4 regions of the Bacillus sp. FAU18 genome follow, and region 1 is predicted to be linked to each of the others. Evidence: predicted binding sites of a transcription regulator. Region 1 holds the regulator's gene; each other region holds the start of a gene.
What was found. Region 1 encodes LexA, which represses DNA repair genes until DNA is damaged. Its sites were predicted from a motif close to CGAACATATGTTCG; they were not measured.
Positions count from the first base shown of each region.

Region 2: the regulator LexA is predicted to act here: its motif matches at 1,202-1,215, upstream of uvrB (excinuclease ABC subunit UvrB).
Region 3: the regulator LexA is predicted to act here: its motif matches at 1,180-1,193, upstream of dinB (damage-inducible protein DinB).
Region 4: the regulator LexA is predicted to act here: its motif matches at 1,941-1,954, upstream of AC0OMU_RS02310 (YhjD family protein).

Region 1 is NZ_JBVYHZ010000003.1:1,199,119-1,202,274, forward strand. Features, by position in the region: gene pghL (gamma-polyglutamate hydrolase PghL) at 1-16, shown strand, start outside; gene AC0OMU_RS06235 (YndM family protein) at 43-492, opposite strand; partial or broken gene fosB (metallothiol transferase FosB) at 698-1,132, shown strand; partial or broken gene AC0OMU_RS06245 (hypothetical protein) at 1,041-1,298, shown strand; gene lexA (transcriptional repressor LexA) at 1,670-2,287, opposite strand; gene yneA (cell division suppressor protein YneA) at 2,437-2,754, shown strand; gene AC0OMU_RS06260 (YneB family resolvase-like protein) at 2,773-3,156, shown strand, end outside.
Region 2 is NZ_JBVYHZ010000004.1:1,477,836-1,480,991, reverse strand. Features, by position in the region: gene AC0OMU_RS18750 (PEP/pyruvate-binding domain-containing protein) at 1-439, opposite strand, end outside; gene AC0OMU_RS18745 (CsbA family protein) at 878-1,108, shown strand; gene uvrB (excinuclease ABC subunit UvrB) at 1,294-3,156, shown strand, end outside.
Region 3 is NZ_JBVYHZ010000003.1:1,957,141-1,960,296, reverse strand. Features, by position in the region: gene AC0OMU_RS10505 (MMPL family transporter) at 1-611, opposite strand, end outside; gene AC0OMU_RS10500 (MarR family transcriptional regulator) at 608-1,066, opposite strand; gene dinB (damage-inducible protein DinB) at 1,235-1,753, shown strand; gene AC0OMU_RS10490 (amino acid permease) at 1,925-3,156, shown strand, end outside.
Region 4 is NZ_JBVYHZ010000003.1:397,827-400,982, reverse strand. Features, by position in the region: gene AC0OMU_RS02325 (monooxygenase) at 1-512, opposite strand, end outside; gene lepB (signal peptidase I) at 692-1,198, opposite strand; gene AC0OMU_RS02315 (TVP38/TMEM64 family protein) at 1,200-1,823, opposite strand; gene AC0OMU_RS02310 (YhjD family protein) at 1,975-2,346, shown strand; gene AC0OMU_RS02305 (DUF3311 domain-containing protein) at 2,545-2,745, shown strand; gene AC0OMU_RS02300 (sodium:solute symporter family protein) at 2,742-3,156, shown strand, end outside.

The DNA.
Region 1 (3,156 bases):
CAAAAATAGCTACTGAAAAATAGGAGGCGATAAGACAGCCTCCTATTCCTTATGTTTCTCATTCGTTTCGGGAAACAACTCGTCTGCGGCTTCCGTTTGATACTGCAACGTGTTATCTCTCGCTGACAGTTCATTTCGGAAATTTTCATCAAGCACATTTTTCAGTAAATACCGATGAAAAAAGTATTCAAAAACAGTAAGACAGGCAGCGGAAAGGAGAGCCGCTCCAAATGGTGAGAAATCGTTTCTTGTTTGGGTTAAAACAAATACCCAAAGAATAACGAATGAAAGGCCAAAGTCAGCCAATGAAGCTGTAATATTGTTTGTTCTGGGTAAGACGAGCATGTCACCAGAAAGATAAGAAACAAAACCTAAGAAAAGTGCAATAAACATCACACTTAAAAAGGATGCGTGATAGACTCTGTCCAAAATCACATATAAAAGGGCGAGAGTGAAAGCAATCTTTGAAGCAAGCGCAATGATATGTTTCATTTGACCACCTAAATTGTTATTTTTTGAAGAAAATTCTTGGGCGTAAACAAGTGATAAATAATGCAATTCAAAACCATTCATAATGTCATGTTACTATTTTAAACAGTCCGTTTTTGTTTACACTGGTATTTTTTTCAGCTGTATGAAACTTTCTTATGAAAAAGTCGTATATGTGGATGATCAGCTTTCAAGGGGGGAATGATTTGTGGAGATAAAAGGAATCAATCACTTGCTATTTTCAGTTTCGCATTTGGATACATCGATTGATTTTTATTAAAAAGTGTTTGGTGCAAAGCTATTGGTAAAGGGAAGAACAACTGCATATTTTGATATGAACGGCATCTGGCTAGCTCTTAATGAAGAACCAGACATCCCGAGAAATGACATTAAGCTTTCTTATACCCATATTGCTTTTACAATTGAAGATCATGAATTTGAGGAGGTGTCAGCTAAATTAAAAAGACAACATGTCAATATTCTGCCTGGCAGAGAACGAGATGAACGCGATCGAAAATCAATTTATTTTACCGACCCTGACGGCCACAAATTTGAATTTCATACCGGAACCCTTCAAGACAGGCTTCGATATTACAAACAAGAAAAAACGAATATGCACTTTTATGATGAAACGGCCTTTTGATATCACAACCATATTTCATATAAGGTTAAATTGAAAGAAGGGTGTTAATGGAGACTTTATGTTTGGGGAAGGTTTCTACCCGACTTGTTCAACGATGCCATATCTTTTGAACTGCACAAGTGATTGGGTGAAGGTGAAATTGAAATACACATTACATTTTATATGAAGAAAGCGAGCTGTTTTAACAGAAATATGAACTAATTAAACTGTGTACTAAATTTTCAGTATATTTCAATTGCCTCGCCCCTTAATAAATATGAAACCGCATCCTTCCACGACCTAAAAAATGAAACGTTTTTAAGAAGATAGCGTCTAATATTCTAAACGTTCATATTTTGATAAAAGTTTCCTGAAGGAAAGAAAATTTCTTGACTTCAACAATCTTTTGGTGGATAATTATGGTGTAAACATGATGTTCTTTTTCCTCCTATTCAGGCTCGCACCCAAAAGTCAGGGCGAGCCTGCTTTTTTTGAACAACAAACCCCCTCTCCGTAAAGGAAGAGGGGGTTATTTCATGCATCTGATAGATCAATAGATTAATGGACGGTTCTGAACACGCCAATCACTTTCCCTAGAATGCTGACATTCTGCAAAATGATAGGTTCCATCGTTGGGTTCTCAGGCTGCAAGCGAATGTGGGTATCCTCTTTATAGAATCGTTTTACAGTTGCTTCATCATCTTCTGTCATCGCAACTACAATTTCCCCATTGTTCGCTGTGTTTTGCTGTTTAACGATGACATAGTCCTTATCGAGAATACCGGCATCTATCATACTGTCTCCCATAATCTCCAGCATAAATACATGCTCGTCTGGAGGAACCATGCGGTCAGGGAGCGGAAAATATTCTTCAATATTTTCTACTGCTGTAATAGGAGATCCCGCCGTGACTTTCCCGATGACCGGTACATTAACGACCTGGCTTTGCGGAATGTCTACTTCTTCATCAAGAATTTCTATTGCTCTTGGTTTTGTCGGATCCCGTCTGATCAGTCCTTTTGTTTCCAAGCGGGCCAAATGGCCGTGGACAGTAGAGCTGGACGCAAGCCCGACAGCCTCTCCGATCTCTCTAACGGAAGGCGGATATCCTTTTGATTTAACCTCTGCTTTAATAAAACGGAGGATATCAAGTTGCCTTTTTGATAGCTTCGTCATTTTTCGCACCTCAAAACGTCGATTTTAAGAAGATTATAGCATGATTTTCCTTACAGTACAAACATAGGTTCGAAAAAACAATTGACAGAAACGTTTGTTCGTATATACTGAAATTATAAAAATGCGAACAAACATTCCTGTTGGAGGTTATGATCATGAGTAAAGAATCTATTATTTTTGTCGGTCTGTTCACAGTGATTTTGAGCGCGGTTATCCTTATGCTGTCATATACAAGCAGCGGCCAGGAGCTTAATCAGTATGTTAAAATAGAAGTCCAGCAAGGCGACACACTTTGGTCAATTGCTGATCAGGTAGCAGATACAAAAAAGATAAACAAAAATGATTTTATTGAATGGGTAGCTGATAAAAATCAACTACAGACATCTGATATCCAGCCGGGTGATGAGTTAGTGATCCCATTGAAAAAGAAGCATCAGGATGCATATGAATTGGCAACTGTAAGATAGAGAGGAAAGAGAGATAAAATGAAAGCACTCATTTATGCCCGTGTAAGCACAAATAAAGAACAGCAGGAAACGTCATTAAAGCGGCAGGAGGAGGAGCTTACGGCCATTGCAGCGGAGAACGGCATGGAAGTGGTCAAAGTGATTTCAGAAAAAGCCAGCGGATATGAAATGGATCGGGATGGTGTATTTGAGCTGCTTGATGAGATTAAGAACGCTGGAATTGATGTCATTTTGGTTCAAGACGAGACAAGGCTCGGGCGGGGAAACGCAAAAATCGCACTGCTTCATTGTATTTACAGAGAAGGTGTGAAAGTCTATACAACGGCTCACAGAGGTGAACTGGAGTTATCGGAGGCTGACTCAATGGTCTTGGAAATCGTCAGCATTGTGGAAGAGTATCAG
Region 2 (3,156 bases), on a different contig from region 1:
TCATTTTTTTCTTATAGCTGCTGACCCGCCCAGAAAAAAATGAGGCCCAGCATTCTTTCACTTTAGCCAGAAACTCTTCCTCTGTTTTGATATTTAAGTAGGTTTCATATTGACCCGCGAATGAGGCGCCTTCTAAATCTTCCGAGGCAGACGAAGAACGCACGGCTACGGATCGATATGATTCTCTAAGCTTATAAAAGGAACTAGTCAGCTCATTTTTCAGCTCATCCGAAAATGTTCCGGAAATGATCTCGCTTTCGACGTTTTCGCTAGTCTCTTGAAGCTGGTTGTCCTCCATAAAACGTGCGAGCGCATTCGTTTGAATAATAAACCCGTCCGGAACAGGAAGACCGTGTTTGGTCAATTTAATCAAATTCATTCCTTTTGCTCCAGCCAGCTGGCTGGACTCTTCTGCCTGGCGAAATAAAACAGAATACATATTTGAAACCCCTCTTTCCTTCATTTTGTTTTTCTCTCTAGTTTTTATGACGGAGCCAGTGTTCAAAAATGATAGTGAACACTATCGTTCAATTGTAGGTTTTCAGGAAAATGCTGTCAAACGCAGAAAGTCCTAAATAAAATGAATAGTTAAGTTAGTTAGATTATCATGAAAAATGCGGCCGTACTGGTACTGTATGCCTATTTTCTTTTATTCTCGGAATCTGGCGGCGGACTTGATGATGTAATAAAAAAAGTGCCGCTGATTAGAACAGCAGCACCATGGAATAAGTTTTGACCGGCACCAAAATGCAAATATGGTGATTGATTTTGGCTGAAAAGGGGTATGGTGTAGCAGAGGGAGCGAATGCACGATTGTCCGATTCTTCATTTTTTACTATAATCAGATCAGATGAAGAATCCCTGAGGAGGGTTTTTGTTGATTACAAAAGCCGTTTTTGCATTGTTTTTCCCTTTTATGCTTGTTGTTCTATTTACTAGAGTCACCTTTAATCATTATGTGGCGATCGCTTTAACAGCTGCATTGCTGTTTGCCTCTTATTTAAAAGGCTATACAGAAACGTATTTTATTGTAGGATTGGATGTTGTGTCTCTTGTGGCTGGGGGACTGTATATGGCCAAAAAAGCTGCAGAGAAAAAAGAAGAATAAATCGGACATAATGAATATAAAGACTGAATACCTGCTTTTACGTTTTAAAAGCAGGTTTTTTATACACAAAAACAGCTGGAAATAAAAAACCACCGAACTTTAGTTCGTATTTTTGGTGATTTTGCTTTCCATTGTGTTACTATATCTATAGGAAGATTTCGTTAAAGAAACGGAGGCTTATTTTTGTGAAAGATCGCTTTGAGTTAGTCTCGAAATATCAGCCCCAGGGAGATCAGCCGAAAGCCATTGAAAAGCTTGTGAAAGGAATTCAGGAGGGCAAGAAGCATCAGACTCTGCTGGGTGCGACAGGAACTGGGAAAACATTTACGGTGTCTAATTTGATTAAAGAAGTCAATAAGCCGACTCTCGTGATTGCCCATAACAAAACCCTTGCTGGACAGCTTTACAGTGAGTTCAAGGAATTTTTTCCGAACAATGCTGTCGAGTATTTTGTCAGCTACTATGATTATTATCAGCCGGAGGCGTATGTGCCTCAAACGGATACATTTATAGAGAAAGACGCTAGTATTAATGATGAAATTGATAAACTGAGACACTCCGCCACATCAGCTTTGTTTGAGCGCAGAGATGTCATTATTATTGCGAGTGTGTCTTGTATATACGGCCTCGGTTCGCCTGAGGAATACCGGGAAATGGTTGTGTCACTGCGGACTGAAATGGAAATTGAGCGCAACGAGCTGCTCAGAAAACTTGTAGACATCCAATATGCCCGCAACGATATCGACTTTCAGCGCGGTACATTTCGTGTGCGCGGGGATGTAGTGGAAATCTTTCCGGCATCTCGTGATGAGCATTGTATCAGAGTTGAATTTTTCGGTGACGAAATCGAACGGATTCGGGAAGTGGATGCGCTGACAGGAGAAATTCTCGGCGACCGAGATCATGTTGCGATTTTCCCGGCTTCCCACTTCGTAACGCGGGCCGAGAAAATGGAGAAGGCGATTCAAAATATCGAGAAGGAGCTTGAGGAGCAGCTGAAGGTCATGCACGAAAACGGAAAACTCCTTGAAGCGCAGCGTTTAGAGCAGCGGACAAGATATGATCTTGAAATGATGCGTGAAATGGGTTTCTGCTCCGGCATCGAGAACTATTCAAGACATTTGACTCTGCGGCCTCCAGGTTCAACGCCGTATACGCTTCTTGATTATTTCCCAGACGATTTTATGATCGTGGTGGATGAGTCGCATGTGACAATTCCTCAGGTGCGCGGCATGTTTAACGGAGACCAGGCGCGGAAACAGGTGCTCGTGGATCACGGCTTTCGGCTTCCATCAGCGCTTGATAACCGTCCGCTTCGTTTTGAGGAATTTGAAAAGCATATGCACAATATCGTGTATGTATCAGCAACACCAGGGCCGTACGAGATTGAACATACAGATGAAATGGTCGAACAGATCATTCGTCCGACGGGGCTTCTTGACCCACTTATTGACGTACGTCCAATCGAAGGCCAGATTGACGACTTGATCGGCGAAATTCAAGCAAGAATCGAGCGGAATGAACGGGTGCTTGTGACAACTTTGACGAAGAAGATGTCAGAGGATCTGACCGATTATTTAAAGGAAATCGGCATTAAAGTAAACTATCTGCATTCTGAGATCAAAACGCTTGAACGGATTGAAATTATCCGCGACCTTCGCCTTGGCAAGTACGATGTGCTTGTCGGCATCAACCTGCTGAGGGAAGGTTTGGACATTCCCGAAGTATCCCTTGTTGCGATTTTGGATGCGGATAAGGAAGGTTTCCTTCGTTCGGAGCGTTCGCTGATCCAGACCATTGGACGGGCAGCGAGAAATGCGGAAGGCCGCGTCATTATGTACGCCGATAAAATAACGAAGTCTATGGAAATTGCGATTAATGAAACAAAACGCCGCCGCGAGCAGCAGGAGCGGTTTAACGAAGAGCACGGCATTACGCCGAAAACGATAAATAAAGAAATTCGCGATGTCATTCGTGCCACAGTAGCAGCTGAGGATAAAGCGGAATACAAAACAAAAGCCGCGCCGAAGCTGTCGAAAATGACGAAG
Region 3 (3,156 bases), 760 kb from region 1:
AAACCGACAACCACAATCGGAATAAAAGGCGTCACAACAGATCGGAACACGATCAACAGTAAACCGATGATCAGGCAGACTGTGATCACTTCCGTTTTCTTAAGCCCTTCCTCTGAGCTGTGAGCGAAATCCTGGTTGATAAGGGAAGCTCCCGTAATATATGCCGTCAAATCATCAGGAACGATTTGATAAATCTCGTCCGCAATTTTTTCCGCCTTTTTATCAGAACCTGTAATCGTGACAGGCATGAGAACGGTTTTCTTGTCTTTCGACATCAACTGGTCTTTGACTTCTTTTTCCGCTGACAGAGGAGATGTTACCTCTTCTACACCGTCGATCTTTTTGATTTTATCGATCATGGCGCGGAGCTGGTCCTCTGTTTCTTTCTTTAAAGCGTGGTCTAATGTAAAGACAACACTGATCGAATTATTGTCTTCTCCCGCTTGTTTTAAAATGGCGTTTGCCCTTTCTGAAACAGCATCAGCGGGAAGCTGGGCCTGCCCCTTTTGATTGGCCAGCTCCGTTAAGTTCGGAGAAAACAAACTCAAAACGACGGTTAGTGCTAATACTATGGCTGCAATTGCCCACTTGAATTTGATGATTGCTCTCATTCGGCAGAATCTCCTCCTTTAAATTTACTTTTTAAAATGGTGAATATCTCGATGATGGAATGTAAGTGTTCCTCATCTATATCATCGATCAGCGGTTTGAGCGCATTAAAGATGGCAGAATCTAATTCTTCTAGTATGTTTTCACCGCTGGGTGTAATGTTAATAAGCTTAGAGCGCCTATCACTTTTTGCCGGACAGTCGTCCCATTGAACCAATCCCTTTTCGAGCAGCTTTTTCAGTCTGTTAGAGATCGCGCTCTTATGTACATTTTGGTACATGGCCAGGCTGCCGGGAGAGGTTGGGCCCTTGACTTTTAAAATTTTCAACAGGTCTGCCTGTTCCCTTGAGATATGCTTGAAGACATCCTGATTGATTTCACGATGCACAAATTCTGTCCCTTCAAGCAGGACTTCCACAAACAGGTTTATCGCCTGGCATAGCTTTTGTTCATTCAATATCTTCCCCTCCTCATTATAGTTTATCCCGCTAAACTTTATGTTCAATGCCAATTAGTTTATTCCCCTAAACCATATATGTCAACAGATTTTATTCACGAGCACTCTACATAAGAACTCATGTTCGTGTATAATGGAAGATATACACACGAAAGGGGGAATTTTAACATGTCAGATTTGGCATTCAAATTGTATGAATATAACGTCTGGGCCAATCAACAAATATTCAACCGATTAAAAGAGCTTCCAAAAGAGGTATACCATCAAGAAATTCAAAGTGTGTTTCCGTCAATATCCCATGTATTGTCTCATGTTTATCTTTCTGATCTCGGCTGGATTGAAGTGTTTTCCGGCAAAACCTTGAGCGATGCGTTGGCTTTAGCTGAACAGCTTAAAGAACAGACAGAGGCAAAAGAAATAGAGGAAATGGAAGACCTTTTTCTGAGGTTATCCGAGCGCTTTACACTATTTTTACAGCAAAAAGAACAGCTCAATAAGCCACTCCAGATTCAAAATCCCTCAAGCGGCATCATGAAAACAACTGTTTCCGAACTGATTCCCCACGTTGTCAATCACGGGACATACCACCGCGGCAATATCACAGCAATGCTGCGGCAGGCAGGCTACGCATCCGCACCGACAGATTACGGGCTCTACCTGTTTATGAAAAAAACTGAAAAAGCATAAGAAAGCGGCTCCCTAAATGGAGCCGCTTTTTTCGGGAAATAGTCCAAATCACATTAAAATTCTTTTCATCAATCCTTTTTTAGTAAAAAAGATAGAAATTTTAGTGTTATAATAATCATTAAAAATAGAATGCTGACTCAATAAACAATTTTCAATGGAGGAACACATAAAGTGACAGACGACATGACGAAAGACAATATAAATCAGCAAACGTTGCAGAGAGGCTTGAAAAACAGGCATATCCAGCTCATCGCCATCGGCGGAGCCATTGGGACAGGCTTATTTCTCGGCTCAGGCAAATCGATTCATTTTGCCGGACCGTCGATTTTATTTGCTTATATGATCACAGGGATCATTTGCTTTTTAATTATGAGATCGCTGGGTGAACTGCTGTTATCAAACTTGAACTATCACTCTTTTGTGGATTTTGTACAAGACTACCTAGGCGATATGGCAGCATTTATCACCGGCTGGACATATTGGTTCTGCTGGATTTCCATTGCGATGGCTGATCTGACAGCAGTCGGGCTCTACACTCAATATTGGCTCCCGGGTGTGCCGCAATGGGTGCCTGGCTTAATCGCTCTTATTATTTTACTGATTATGAATCTGGCGACAGTCAAGCTTTTTGGAGAATTAGAATTTTGGTTTGCTTTGATTAAAGTCATTGCCATTTTGGCGTTAATCGTCATTGGCCTTGTGATGATTTTCAAAGGCTTTTCCACAAGCTCAGGAGTGTCCAGCTTCACAAACCTCTGGAGCCACGGAGGCCTGTTCCCGAATGGCATGCACGGGTTTATCCTCTCGTTCCAGATGGTTGTGTTTGCTTTTGTCGGCATTGAGCTTGTCGGGCTTACAGCCGGTGAAACAGAAAACCCTGAAAAAGTAATCCCTAAGGCGATTAACAATATTCCTGTCCGTGTGCTGCTTTTTTATATCGGGGCTCTTCTCGTGATTATGAGCATCTATCCTTGGGATGTCATCAATCCCAGCGAAAGCCCATTCGTACAAGTATTTGTCGCGGTTGGCATCGTCGGGGCTGCAAGTATTATCAACTTTGTTGTGTTGACATCCGCTGCTTCAGCATGCAACAGCGCTGTATTCAGTACAAGCCGTATGGTCTATTCCCTGGCGAAAGATCACAATGCGCCTGAGTCAATGGCGAAACTGACTCAGCGTAAAGTGCCTAGAAATGCTTTATTCTTTTCGGCTATCGTGATTTTAATCGGTGTTACGTTAAACTACATTATGCCAGAAGGCGTATTCACCCTGATCACAAGTATTTCAACCGTATGCTTTATCTATATTTGGGGGATTACGGTCATCTGCCATATGAAATACCGCAAAACAAGACCTGAATTAGCGAAAACAAACAAGTTTAAGCTTCCGCTTTATCCGTTTAC
Region 4 (3,156 bases), 800 kb from region 1:
TCAATTTTTGCCTGTTTCCGGACGGTACTTCCGGCGCCGTCTGCCCCAACGGCAAACTTGCTTGTGATCGTCCGTACACTGCCGTCCCGATCCTTAAAAATCGTTTGGACCGTTTCCCCGTTTTGCGTAACCGCCAGCGCCTCGGCACCCCGAAACACCTCTGTTCCCAGGCTTCGTGCATGATCTTCAAGAAGCTTTTCTGTTTTTGACTGCGGGAGCAAAAGCGTGTAAGGACAGCTCGTATCCAAGCCTGAAAAATCCAGACGGGTATCCAGCATTGAAAAATGTCCGGAAGGTATCTTGCTTCCCTTGGATACGAACCGCTCTAAAATCCCTCTCATCTCAAGGAGCTCCAGCGTTCGGGGGTGCAGCGTCAACGCCTTGGAATGCGGAACAGGTTTTTCAAGCCGTTCAATCACACATGTTCCCACTCCGGCCATCGCAAGCTCAGAAGCCAGCATAAATCCAACCGGCCCTCCTCCTATAATCACTGCTTCATATTTCATCATCATTCACCACTCCTTTTGTTTCATACAAAACGAACAAAATCTAATAAAAACAACTCATAATCAAAAAACAACCGTTTTTTTGTTACGCGCGTAACAATATTGATTATAGCTCCTTACAAATTTTTCTTCAACACATTTTTCCAAACGGCATACAAAAAGACGCCTCTTCCATTAGCGTCTTTTTATTCGGCATCAGAAATCACACCGACAATATTTTTTTCTCTTATCGGACCAAAATGCCGGCTGTCGAAGCTGTATATGCGATTATCTCCAACGACAAAATATTTTCCTTTCGGCACCTTGCTTGTTCCCGTCACATCTTTCAAAGAAAAATCACCCGTTACATGGCTGCCGGCAGAAACAGATTTCAAATGCTTCAAAAATGGCTCAGCAACCTGCTTTCCGTTCACATACAGCTGATCATCTTTATATTTGATCGTTTCACCGGGCAAGCCGATTACCCGTTTAATCAGCACTTTATGATCAGGGCCTTTAAAAAGGACGATGTCAAAACGATGGATGGTTTTAAATCGATGCGAAAATTTATTGACCAACAATTCGTTTCCTTCCTGGAAGGTCGGGTTCATACTGACGCCTTCTACCTTGTAATCAATAAAGACAGCATTTTTAACCTGAATGGCGAGAACAACGGACACTACACCGGCAAGAAACCAAAACCGTTTTTTCATGTTACTGTCTCCCTCCATCATGCTCACGCTGACTGGCTCTTACATGCAGATACCGCTCCACCTTTTTGCCGACATACCATAAGACAGTGATCACCAATACGGCGATGACCGTTCGAATCGGCTGGGTAATCAGCGCGTGCAGATCATATCCGATGAAGCTGATCATAAAAATCATGACAAGCTTCCCCGAGGCTGCCGCCAAAATAAACGGCCGCGTTCCGATCCTTGACAAACCGGCAACAACATTCACCGCGGCTGACGGTGTAAATGGAAAACAAAGCAGAAGAAACATGGGACCGAAGCCGTGTCTTTCCACCCATAACATCAGCTTTCTTACAGACGGATGACTGCGGATAAATCCAAGCAATTTTCTCTGTCCGTATTGACGGACAATCAAAAATACGAGAATGGAACCAGCAGTTGATCCCGCCCAAGACAGGATGAATCCTTCCCACAAGCCAAACGAGTTCGTATTCGCCACCACAAACACGATCAGCGGCAAAAACGGGAGAAATGCTTCAATTAAAGGCAGCAGCACAGCTATGAGCGGACCGAAAGCCCTATAGCTTTGAAATAATTCAGTTAAATGTTCTTGTGTCAAATAGGATAAAAAATGCTCCAACATTTATACTCCTTACCGGGTTTGTCTATCCTTATTCTACACATTATCAGCAGAAAACTAAAAAGTTTTGGTGATTTTTTCTGTCTTGAAACATTTCACCAGCCGATATAGAATACAAATAGAACAAACGTTCCCTTAGAAAGAAGGAGTCAATATGCCAAATCTGCAGGAAGAAATATACGATTTAATTGAACGGGCTCTCTTTTTGCCCATGGCCATTACGATTTTTAACCGTGATCTCGCCGAAATTGAAGAAAGCACATTAAAATTGAAGCATCCTTATAAACAGCTTATCAGCGAATCATTAAAAATAGCACAAAAGGATTTGATTGAGGTCAGAAAAGAACTGAGGAAAAGAAAAATTGCAATCCGCGAGACGGAACGCGATGAAGCCTTTACGCTCTATACATTTGTCATCGACGGTTATGAAGAAAACCATCGCTATTTTAATCCGCGAATCCGTGAGCAGGTCAGCGAATTATTAACATACTATCTATTTGCCCCGGACAGACTCCGAGCCTTTTGAATCATACTGCCCGTTCCCTCTTCGGGCGATTCAGATCATTAATTTCAGACAATTCACACTATACAAACAAAATAAATTTATTTATAATTCGAACCACAGCCTTTCACCCTAAAAAGTGACATGTGCTGCCATATCTGCGACATCATTTTCAGTACGCTTGGGCTTGTACACCCCAATCCTAAATAGAAGGAGGATTCTATGAAACTGATTCACGTTCTTGCCGCTTTGCCCTTTATCGGAATCTTACTCGGCATCCCTTTTGCAAATAAGGTGACCCCCTATGTGTTCGGCATGCCGTTTATTCTTGCCTATATTGTGATGTGGGCTCTTTTGACCTCTGCGCTGATGGCGATTGTGTATGTCCTCGACAAGGAAAATAAAAAGGAGGAAGCAGAATGAATGCAGCACTCATCATCATTTTCGGTGTCCTGCTCTTGAGTATTTTTCTCGGTATACGCGCCCAAAAAGGAAAAGACATGAACCTGGAGCAGTGGACGGTCGGAGGGCGCGGCTTCGGAACTGTTTTCGTCTTCCTTTTGATGGCAGGCGAAATTTATACTACTTTTACGTTTCTCGGCGGCAGCGGCTGGGCCTACGGAAAAGGCGGTCCAGCCTTTTATATCATCGCCTACGGATGTCTGGCCTACATCCTTTCTTACTGGCTTCTTCCGGCAGTTTGGACGTACGCGAAACAGCATAAACTGATGTCGCAGTCTGATTTTTTCACAAAAAAATACAACAGTCCGCTGCTCGGCATTCTCGTTTCACTGGTCGGCATCGCCGCACTCATTCCCTATCTTGTACTGCAGC